2 regions of the Mesorhizobium sp. BR1-1-15 genome follow, and region 1 is predicted to be linked to the other one. Evidence: predicted binding sites of a transcription regulator. Region 1 holds the regulator's gene; the other holds the start of a gene.
What was found. Region 1 encodes LexA, which represses DNA repair genes until DNA is damaged. Its sites were predicted from a motif close to TGTTCNNNNTGTGTTCNG; they were not measured.

Region 2: LB541_RS21665 (ATP-dependent helicase) is a predicted target of LexA. The motif match lies at 3,275-3,292, and genes of this name have one in related genera.

Annotation. Positions count from the first base shown of each region.
Region 1 is NZ_JAIUIF010000006.1:174,023-179,238, reverse strand. Features, by position in the region: gene kynU (kynureninase) at 64-1,311, opposite strand; gene LB541_RS13465 (TetR/AcrR family transcriptional regulator) at 1,308-1,985, opposite strand; gene lexA (transcriptional repressor LexA) at 2,453-3,196, shown strand; gene LB541_RS13455 (ComEC/Rec2 family competence protein) at 3,190-5,216, opposite strand, start outside.
Region 2 is NZ_JAIUIF010000014.1:26,045-31,260, reverse strand. Features, by position in the region: gene LB541_RS21670 (hypothetical protein) at 41-355, shown strand; gene LB541_RS21665 (ATP-dependent helicase) at 541-3,234, opposite strand; gene LB541_RS21660 (glucose/quinate/shikimate family membrane-bound PQQ-dependent dehydrogenase) at 3,417-5,216, shown strand, end outside.

The DNA.
Region 1 (5,216 bases):
CGTAGCTTTGCCGACTGCATATCGTTATCCCGAACCCGCTGCGCTTTTCTGAGCGACAGGCTCTTAAGTCACCGCCGCCTTGACGGCGAAACGCGCCTCCTGCCACGCGTCCGTGCGCAAAATGTCTTCCAGCACCTCGACAGCCTGCCAGACATCGACATAACCGACATAAAGCGGCGTAAAGCCGAAGCGAATCGTGGATGGCGCGCGAAAATCGCCGATCACGCCGCGCTCGATCAAGGCCCGCATCACCTGATAGCCATGCGGGTGGAGGAACGACACCTGGCTGCCGCGCTCATTGCCGTCGCGCGGGCCTTCGAGTTCGAGGCCGTAGGCGCCGCATTTTGCCTCGACGAGCTGGATGAACAGATCGGTCAATGCGATGCTCTTCCTGCGCACCTCTGCCATGTCGACGTCGTTCCAGACATCGAGGGCCCCTTTGAGCGCGCGCATCGACAGCACAGGCTGCGTGCCGCAGAGAAACCGGCGGATGCCTGTGCCGGCAGCAAAACCCTGTTCGAAGGCGAAAGGCCGCGCATGGCCCCACCAGCCGCTGAGCGGCTGGCGGACATCGCCATGGTGGCGCTCGGCCGCGTAGATGAAGGCCGGGGCACCTGGGCCTCCATTGAGATATTTGTAGGTGCAGCCGACGGCGAAATCGGCGTTCGAACGGTCGAGCTCGACCGGCAAGGCGCCGGCGGTATGGCAGAGATCCCAGACGATCAGCGCGCCGGCATCATGTGCCGTCCGCGTCAGCGCGGCCATGTCGCGCAACTGCCCGGATTTGTAGTTGACGTGGTTGACCAGGATGACCGCGACCCGCTCGTCGATCAGTTCTTCTATGGTCGGCGCATCGACACCCTCGAGCCGCAGCACCGTGCCCGGCCGCGTCGAGGCAACGCCTTCGGCCATATAGAGATCGGTCGGAAAGCTGTCCCCCTCGGCGACGATGACTGACCTGTCCGGCCGCATCCCGAGTGCCGCATGCAGCACCTTGTAGATGTTGATCGAGGTGGTATCGCAGACCACCGTCTGGCCGGCGGCGGCCCCGATCAGGCGCCCGAGTTGGTCGCCGAGTTCGACCGGCATGTCGAACCAGCCGGCGGTGTTCCAGGCGCGGATGAGATCCTGCGCCCACTCCTGCGTGGCGGCCTTCTGCAGCTCGCCGAACACGGCGGGCGAAGCGGCGCCCAGCGAATTGCCGTCGAGATAGATCACCCCCTGGGGCAAGGTGAAGCGGTCACGCATGGCACGCAGCGGATCCGCGGTGTCCATTGCCTCGATCGCTGCGAGATCGGGAATTTTGCTCATGGTCGCGATGTTCCTCGGTGAGAAGAGCGCCCTGGAAACGGGCCGGCTGTTTTGCCGCCCGGGCAAGGGCTGGCCGCATAGAGGCGCAAGAACAGGGTGAACGCCCGGTTCGATCTTTGCTCGATTTCCGCCCGAGGCAGTTCCTCGAGCACCCCAACGATCCGGCGAACCTGGAGATCGCCGATCAAAAGACTGATGTAGATGTCGGCGGCTTCGGCAGGATCGTCACAGGCGATCAGGCCGGCCCGACTTGCGGTTCGAAGCAGGTCGCCAACAAGCGGCATTATGGTATTGCGGCCGAATTGCGCGATCGATTGGCCAAGCGTGCCTGTATCGTTGACGTCGCCGGCCGCGGCGCGATTGAGCGCCACCGCCTTGTCGCCCGTCACGAGGGTCAGCAGGACTGGCCCGAGCAAGTTCAGGGTTTTGAGCGGATCGCGCGCCTGGTGAAGGGCGTCCTCCAGCAGCTTCCTTGCCTCTCCCGCATTGGCTTCGATCAAGGATCGAAACAGGGTCTGCTTGTTGCCGTACCAGTTGTAGAGGGTTTCGTTCGAGGCCGATGCCCGCTTGGCGATAGCAAGCAGGGAGGCGCTCTTGTAGCCGGTTTCCCGGAGCACCGCATAGGCGGCCTCCTCTATCCGTTCGCGTCGCGCGGCCTGCTTCGGCGTGGTCATTGGTGTTCCTCTTCGAAAACCGTACATTATTATACGGTTTCGTCAAGCGAACGGGAAGCAAGGAGCGAGCGAACGCAGCCCATCGCGACCAGTGGTGGTGCCTCGTCGTTTTCCGGCAGGAAGTTGGCATTTTGGTTTCGTTTCGTTCACGAGCCGCAGGGGTTTCTAATCCGCCCAAACGCACCCCGCACCTGCCGGTCACCCAGCTTGCAGGCTTGTGCCAAGAGTGGAGACCGGTCGGGCCACAGGCCATTAACCAAAATAGTTTCAAAGGGCCCGGGAGCGCATTGACGACGGACCGCGCTGGCAGGATGCTGGCTGCGGGAGGGCATTTCGTTTCCGTCGCCTTAACAAATTCATTAAACTTTAAATGGTTGCGGAACACAACTGGAACAGATAGTGTTTGTTCTGGGTTTGTTTTCTGATTCTGGTTCCAGACCCTTCGTGCAATGCCTTTGGGGGCCGCCATGCTCACGCGCAAGCAACATGAACTCTTGATGTTCATCCATGAACGGCTGAAGGAAAGCGGCATTCCGCCGTCCTTCGACGAGATGAAGGAAGCGCTGGACCTCGCCTCCAAGTCGGGAATTCATCGGCTGATCACGGCGTTGGAGGAGCGCGGCTTCATTCGCCGCCTGCCCAACCGGGCGCGCGCGCTGGAGGTGCTGCGCCTGCCGGACTCGATCGCGCCGGGTCTTAACGCGGCAAAGAAGTTCTCCCCGAGCGTCATCCAGGGCAGCCTCGGACAGGGCAGCAGCCCTAGCCGGCAGATCAAGCCGGCGACGTCTTCGCGTCTGCCCGCTGTCGGCAATGACGACGATGCGGTTTCAGCGGTGTCGATCCCGGTCATGGGTCGCATCGCAGCGGGTGTGCCGATCGACGCCATCCAGCATCAGACGCATTCCATTTCAGTGCCGCCTGACATGATCATGGGCGGCGAACACTATGCGCTGGAGGTCAAGGGCGATTCGATGATCGAGGCCGGCATTTTCGACGGCGACACGGTCATCATCCGCAATGCCGACACCGCAAGTCCCGGCGAGATCATCGTGGCCCTGGTGGACGAGGAGGAAGCAACGCTGAAGCGCTTCCGCCGAAAGGGTGCTTCGATTGCGCTCGAGGCTGCCAATCCGGCCTATGAAACACGTATTTTCGGACCGGACAGGGTCAAGGTGCAAGGCAAGCTGGTCGGCCTGATCAGGCGCTACTGAGCGGGGTCGGCGGTGGGCTTTTCGGGTTTACGGTAAGGCGGCAGTCCCCTTGCCTCGCGTGAGAATTTTCGCTGTTCGTGCCAAGGCCGATATGGCCTGTCGACGGCAAAGCTGACCCGTGCCGGTGCCGTCGCCGATTGCCGGTCGAAGAAGACGGCGGCACTTCCCTTACGAGCGAGCTGCCGCTTGGTGATAACGAGAACCAGCGGATTGTGGCAGGGGTCGTAGCCCGCGGGGTCGTTGATGACGATCAGATCCGCATAGGAGCAGGCCCTCCAGGCGTCCTTGCGATCCTCCACCTGCGCGATGATCGCCCCCGAGGTATGCCGGGCCATGCACAGGCCCGTGAAGCAATAGAAAGGCGCTCCCGCCGGAAGTTGCGCGGGATCGAAGATGTCGAACTGTCGGTCTCCGCTGTCGAACAGTTCCGGCGCAACGATGGTTTCGGACTTCAGCGCGCGTTTCCAATTATCGACGGTGAATTCGTTCGGGCGCGCCCGGTTGATCGCGAGCTCGCCGCCGCCGATCGGCAACGCCACCAGGCGGGCATCCTCCGAAATCAGCACGTCCGGCGTGCGCGTGTCCGAGACGGTCAACAGGCCGGCGAGCGCGAAGGGAAGTGCCGCCAGCCGCAGCCATGTCGTGGCCATCGTCGCGATGACCAGGGCGATCGCCACCAGAAGGACGGATTGCTGCGAAATCAACCCGACCGCGTCGACCGGCGAGCGTTGCGAGATCCATCCTGATATGGCGATCATCGCGGCCAGTCCCTTGCCCATCAGATAAAGGGATGGTCCATCGAACCCGAACGGCATCAGCAGCGCGCTGGCAACCGCAAGGAACATCACGACAGAAACGATCGGCATGACGGCAAGATTGGCGAACAGGCTGAGCGGCGACACGCGCTGGAAATGCCAGATGGCGAAAAGCGCCGTGGCGCTTCCCGCGATAATCGAGGTCATCGCCAGCCCACCTGTCGCCAGCAGCAATTTTCGCGTCAGCAGGCCAGGCAAGGTCCGTTGCGGCGGCGGGGTCCGCGCTTTGTCGGCTTTGCGATCCGACCAGCCGGCATAGGCGCCGACCAGGGCCGCGGTGGCGGCGAACGACATCTGGAAGCTCGGCCCTACCACCTCGTGCGGCGACACCACGATGACGGCGATCGCCGAAATAGCCAGATTGCGCATGGTGAGTGCCGCCCGATCGAACAGAACGGCGATCAGCATCACCGCCAGCATGATGAAGCTGCGTTCGGCGGCGACAACGACGCCCGAAATGACGAGGTAGGCGGCGATCGAGAAAAGTGCCGCCGCGGCCGCGTATTTCTTGACCGGCCGGCGGGAGGAAAAATTCGGGAACAGCGCGAAGCCGCCACGCAGCAGACCCATGACCGTGCCGGCGACCAGCGCCATGTGCAGCCCGGAAATTGAGATGATGTGGTAGATGCCGGTGCGTCGCATCGCTTCATTGATCTCGTCGGGAATCCCGGCGCGCACACCCACGATCAGCGCCGCGGCGATCTCGCCCTCGGCACCGCCGATGCTGCCCCTGATATGGTCGGCAATGCTTTCGCGAGCACTCTCGATGGCGGCTGAAAGGGCGGCCCACAGCGGCCTGTCATCGGCTGAGACGATTTTGGGGTTGCCGAGAAAGAAGCCGCTGGCGCCTATGCCGGCGAAGTAGCTGTCGAAGGAAAAGTCGTAGCTGTCCGGCCGCACCGGTCCGGTCGGCGGCAACAGCCTGGCATAGCCGGTCACGAGCGAACCGGCCGTCACTTCAGCCGGCACCTTGCGTGCCGAAAGGCGAACGCGCTCCGGCGCGTAGAGTAGTTTCGGCCGCGCGGTCGATGTCACATCGATGGTCAGCCGGATGCGCCCGGTCTCCATCTGGTCGACCGAAACGACGCGGCCGGTGATTTGCGTGGAGATTTCCGAGCCCAGCATCCGCGTTCCCGCTCGCCACGTCTCGACTTTGCCGGCGAGCATGCCGAGCGCGCACAACAGCGCCGCCATGAAGCACAGAT
Region 2 (5,216 bases), on a different contig from region 1:
TGCCTGCTCGCATTGCGAGCCATTGAGGGAGGACGACCACATGGGTTTCGACCAGTATCACGAACCGCCCGAAGAATTGTCGCAGGAGGTGCGAACCTTCGCCCGCATGATCACCTCGCTGATCGAGGAAGCGGAAGCGATCTCCTGGTACGAACAGCGCATGTCGGTGGAGAAGGACCCGCAGGCCCGCGCCATCATGAAGAACGCGCAAGGCGAGGAGTTCAAGCATTTCGGCATGGATCTCGAATTCCTGCTGCGTCAGAAGCAGGACTGGCGCGCGGAACTGAAGGAAATCCTGTTTACGACGGGAGATATCGTCAAGGCTGGCGAGGCGGGAGAGAAGAAGGTGGACTGAGCGGTCCGGCCCGGGTGACTACCGAAAGTTCCGTTCACTTCGGACGTCCACGCTATTGGAATTCATTCCAATCAATTTTAGCTGTGAAATCGCAAACATAATTAGGGTCAAAATCTACTTCGATTTTCACAAGAAAACCTCAGGATTTTTGACCAGCTCCTTACGCGAGTGAGTGTCCATTTTTCTCACACAGCCGCGACAAACCCGTCGAGCACGCGTTTCTGGCCGGCCTTGTCGAAGTCGATGGTCAGCTTGTTGCCTTCGATGGCCGCAATGTTGCCGTTGCCGAATTTCTGGTGGAAGACGCGGTCGCCGACGTTGAAGGGGGACGGCGTGTCGGCGACGGATTTGGCGACCAACTCGCCATCGATGGTGCGGCCCTTGATGCTCGTGCGGCCGGCGCCGTAGCCGCTGTCGGTCTCGCCATAGCCGATGCGCTCGACCTGGTGGCCGGAGCGCGAGCCCCAGTTGCGATCGGTCGCCTCGGTGCGGTTCTGCTGCGCCCGCTGCCAGCCCGGCGTGGCGTAGCTGTTGGAGAAGGCGCCGGATTTTTCGGCGCCGACATTGTCGAACCGCGAGGCGCCATAGGGGTTCTGTCTTCCTGCCCCCTGGCCGCCTCGGCCGGAAGCGAACGAGCCGCCGCCATAGGAATTGCCGTAGCCGCCATAGGAGTTGCCGCTTTCGGCGACTTCGACATGGGTTTCAGGCAGTTCGTCGAGGAAGCGGGAGGGAATCGTCGATTGCCACAGGCCGTGGATGCGGCGGTTGGAGACGAACCAGATGTGCAGGTTCTTCTTGGCGCGGGTCACGCCGACATAGGCCAGCCGGCGCTCTTCCTCCAGGCCGGAACGGCCGCCTTCGTCCAGCGCGCGCTGGTGCGGGAACAGGCCTTCCTCCCAACCCGGGAGAAAAACGGTCTCGAACTCGAGGCCTTTGGCCGAATGCAGCGTCATGATGTTAACGGCGTCGAGTTCGGCGTTCTGTTCGGCATCCATGACCAAAGCGACATGTTCGAGGAAGGAGCGCAGCGATTCGTACTCCTCCATGGAGCGGATCAGCTCCTTGAGGTTTTCCAGCCGGCCAGGCGCCTCGACCGAACGGTCGTTCTTCCACATGTCGGTGTAGCCGCTCTCTTCCAGGATGGTCTCGGCGAGCTCAGTATGCGGCGTGGTTTCCAGCGCCTTCTGCCAGCGTTCGAAATTGGCGGCGACCTCGCGCAATGCGGCGCGCGGCTTGGGCTTCAATTCATCGCTCTCGGCGAGCTTGGCAGCGGCTTCCAGCATCGGTACACGCAGCGCGCGGGCCGTGTCGTGGATCTGACGGATGGTGGTTTCGCCGAGGCCGCGCTTGGGCACATTGACGATGCGCTCGAAGGCGAGATCGTCGGCGCCTTGCGCGACGACGCGGAAGAAGGCAAGCGCGTCGCGGATCTCCATGCGCTCATAGAAGCGCGGGCCGCCGATGACGCGGTAGTTCAGACCGAGCGTGACGAAGCGGTCCTCGAACTCGCGCATCTGGAAGGACGCCCGCACCAGGATCGCCATGTCGTTGAGATTGTGCTTCTGGCGCTGATAAGCCTCGATGGTCTCGCCGACAGCGCGCGCTTCCTCCTCGGAATCCCAGGCGGCGTGGACGTTGACCTTGCCGTCCTCGGGATCGTCGCGATCGGTGAACAGCGTCTTGCCGAAGCGGCCTTCATTGTGGGCGATGAGGTGCGAAGCGGCGCCGAGGATATGCGCGGTGGAACGATAATTGCGCTCCAGCCGGATGATGGTGGCGCCGGGAAAATCCTTGTCGAAGCGCAGGATGTTGTCGACCTCCGCGCCGCGCCAGCCATAGATCGACTGGTCGTCGTCGCCGACGCAGCAGATGTTTACGGTGGCGCGGGTTTCGGACGAAGAGCGCCCGATCTCCCCCCTTGAGGGGGAGATGTCGGCGGAGCCGACAGAGGGGGGCGGTGCCCCACCGGCCTGTCGGCGCGAGGCACCCCCCTCTGTCCTGCCGGACATCTCCCCCTCAAGGGGGGAGATCGGCTTGCCTTCAGGCCGCTGCGCCAGGAGCCGCAGCCACATGTATTGCGCGGTGTTGGTGTCCTGGTACTCGTCGACCAGGATGTATCTGAACCGCTTGTGATACTCCTTCAGCACGTCCGGATTGGCGCGGAAGATGCGGATAGGGTGGCAGAGCAGATCGCCGAAATCGCAGGCGTTCAGCGTCTGCAGGCGCTCCTGATAGGCCTTGTAGAGCTCGCGGCCCTTGCCGTTGGCGAAACTGCGCGCATCGCCCTCGGCGATATCGGCCGGGCCTTGCCCCTTGTTCTTCCAGCCGTCGATCATCTGCGCGAACTGCTTGGCCGGCCAGCGCTTGTCGTCAAGGCCCTCGGCCTGGATCAATTGCTTGATCAGCCGCACGACGTCGTCGGTGTCGAGGATGGTGAAGTCGGATTTCAGCCCGGCAAGCTCGGCGTGCCTGCGCAAGAGCTTGACGCCGATCGAGTGGAAGGTGCCGAGCCAGGGCATGCCCTCGACATTGCCTTCGCCGATCAGGATGCCTATGCGCTGCTTCATCTCGCGCGCGGCCTTGTTGGTGAAGGTCACGGCCAGGATCTGCGAGGGAAAGGCTTTTCCGGTCGCCAGGATGTGGGCGATGCGGGTGGTCAAGACGCGCGTCTTGCCGGTGCCGGCGCCGGCCAGCACCAGAACGGGACCTTCGGTGGTTTCCACCGCCAGCCGCTGCTCGGGGTTCAACCCTTTGAGATAGTCGGGCGCGTTGTTGTGGCCGCTGCGGGCAGCCATGGCGCGCGCGGCGATGCCCGACGGGGCGGTGGGCCGCGCATCGGGTTCATCGAAAAAGGGCATGTCTTCGGAAAAGCCGGACATCGCCCCCGAATGTAGTGATTCGGTGGAGAAAGACCAGAACTGTCTACGTTTTGTTCCACTCCTGATTGTTTCCGGCCTGCTTGACAGGCAGGGCGGGTGAGGGAAAGCTGCGCAAAGGGCAGGGAGGGGATCCTGTTGCCCACGGCCGCCTCGAGGCGCGCAACAGTCGAAGGAGTATCATCTTGGCTGTCACCATCACCTCCCTCATCCTCTTCCTCATCGGCCTCGCGCTTGGCGCCGGCGGCATCTGGTTGGCTTCACTGGGAGGCAGCTGGTACTACATCATATCAGGCATCGCCTTCCTCATCGCAGCATGGCTGCTCTACCGGCGCAGATCCACCGCGCTCTGGCTCTACGCCGCGATCGTGCTGGGCACGCTTGCCTGGGCGGTCTGGGAAATCGGCTTCGACTGGTGGGAACTCGGGCCGCGCGGCGGCATCATCGTGCTCGTCGCGTTGTGGCTGCTGACGCCGTGGGCGAGGCGGGGCCTTGTTGGTCCCGATGGCCGCGCGCCGCTCATTCTCGCCGTTTTGGCGTCGCTGGCGGTCGCCGGCTATTCAATGACGACCGATCCCAAGGATATTGCCGGCAATCTCGACACCGACAAGGTGACCCCGGCGGCCGATCTCGGCGGCGACATACCTGCCGGCGAATGGCACTTCTACGGCCGTACGCCCTATGGCCAGCGCTATTCGCCGCTCGACCAGATCACGCCGGAGAACGTCGCCAACCTGCAGCCGGCCTGGACTTATCGCACCGGCGACGTGAAAGGTCCCGACGATGTCGGCGAGACCACCTATCAGGTGACGCCGCTGAAGATCGCCGATACGCTCTACATCTGCACGCCGCACAATTTCGCCATCGCCATCGACGCCGCCACGGGCAAGGAGAAGTGGCGCTACGATCCCCAGGTCAAGCTCGACAAGGACCGCCAGCACCAGACCTGCCGCGGCGTCTCCTACTACGCCGACGCCAAGATCGGTGCCGGGCAGCCTTGCGCCGCGCGTGTCTACCTGCCGACTTCGGACGCGCGGCTGATCGCGCTCGACGCCGCCAACGGTCAGGTCTGTCCGTCCTTTGCCGAAGGCGGCACGCTGAACCTTCTGACCGGCATGCCTTATCCCAAGTCCGGCTATTACTATTCGACCTCGGCGCCGCTGATATCGGGCGGCAAGATCATCGTCGGCGGCGCGGTCAACGACAATTATTCCACGCAGGAGCCGTCCGGCGTCATCCGCGCCTTCGATGCCTCCACGGGCGCGCTGATCTGGAACTGGGATTCCGGCAATCCCGACCAGACCACGCCGCTGGCGGCAGGCCAGACCTACACCGCCAATTCGCCCAACATGTGGTCGACGCCGAGTGCCGACGAAAAGCTCGGCCTGCTCTACATACCGCTCGGCAACCAGACGCCGGACCAGCTCGGCGCCGGCCGCAGCGCCAACGTCGAGAAATTCTCCTCCTCGATCACCGCGCTCGACCTCAATACGGGGCAATTGAAATGGGTGCGCCAGACCGTGCACCATGACCTGTGGGACATGGACGTGCCGGCGCAGCCGAGCCTTGTCGACATCACCAAGGCCGACGGCACGGTCGTGCCGGCGCTGGTGGGGCCGACCAAGCAGGGCGACCTCTACGTGCTCGACCGGCGCACCGGCGAGCCGGTCATCCCGGTCAAGGAAGTGCCGGCGCCCGGCGGCGCCATCGAAGGCGACCACACATCGCCCACGCAGCCGGTGTCGGACCTTTCCTTCAATCCGCCGCCGCTGACCGATGCCGACATGTGGGGCATCACCATGTTCGACCAGCTGGCGTGCCGGATTGCGTTGCACAGGCTGCGCTACGAGGGCCGCTACACGCCGCCATCGCTGCAGGGCACGCTGGTCTATCCCGGCAATTTCGGCGTCTTCAACTGGGGCGGCGTGGCGGTCGATCCGGTCCGGCAGGTGCTGTTCGGCATGCCGACCTATCTCGCCTTCACC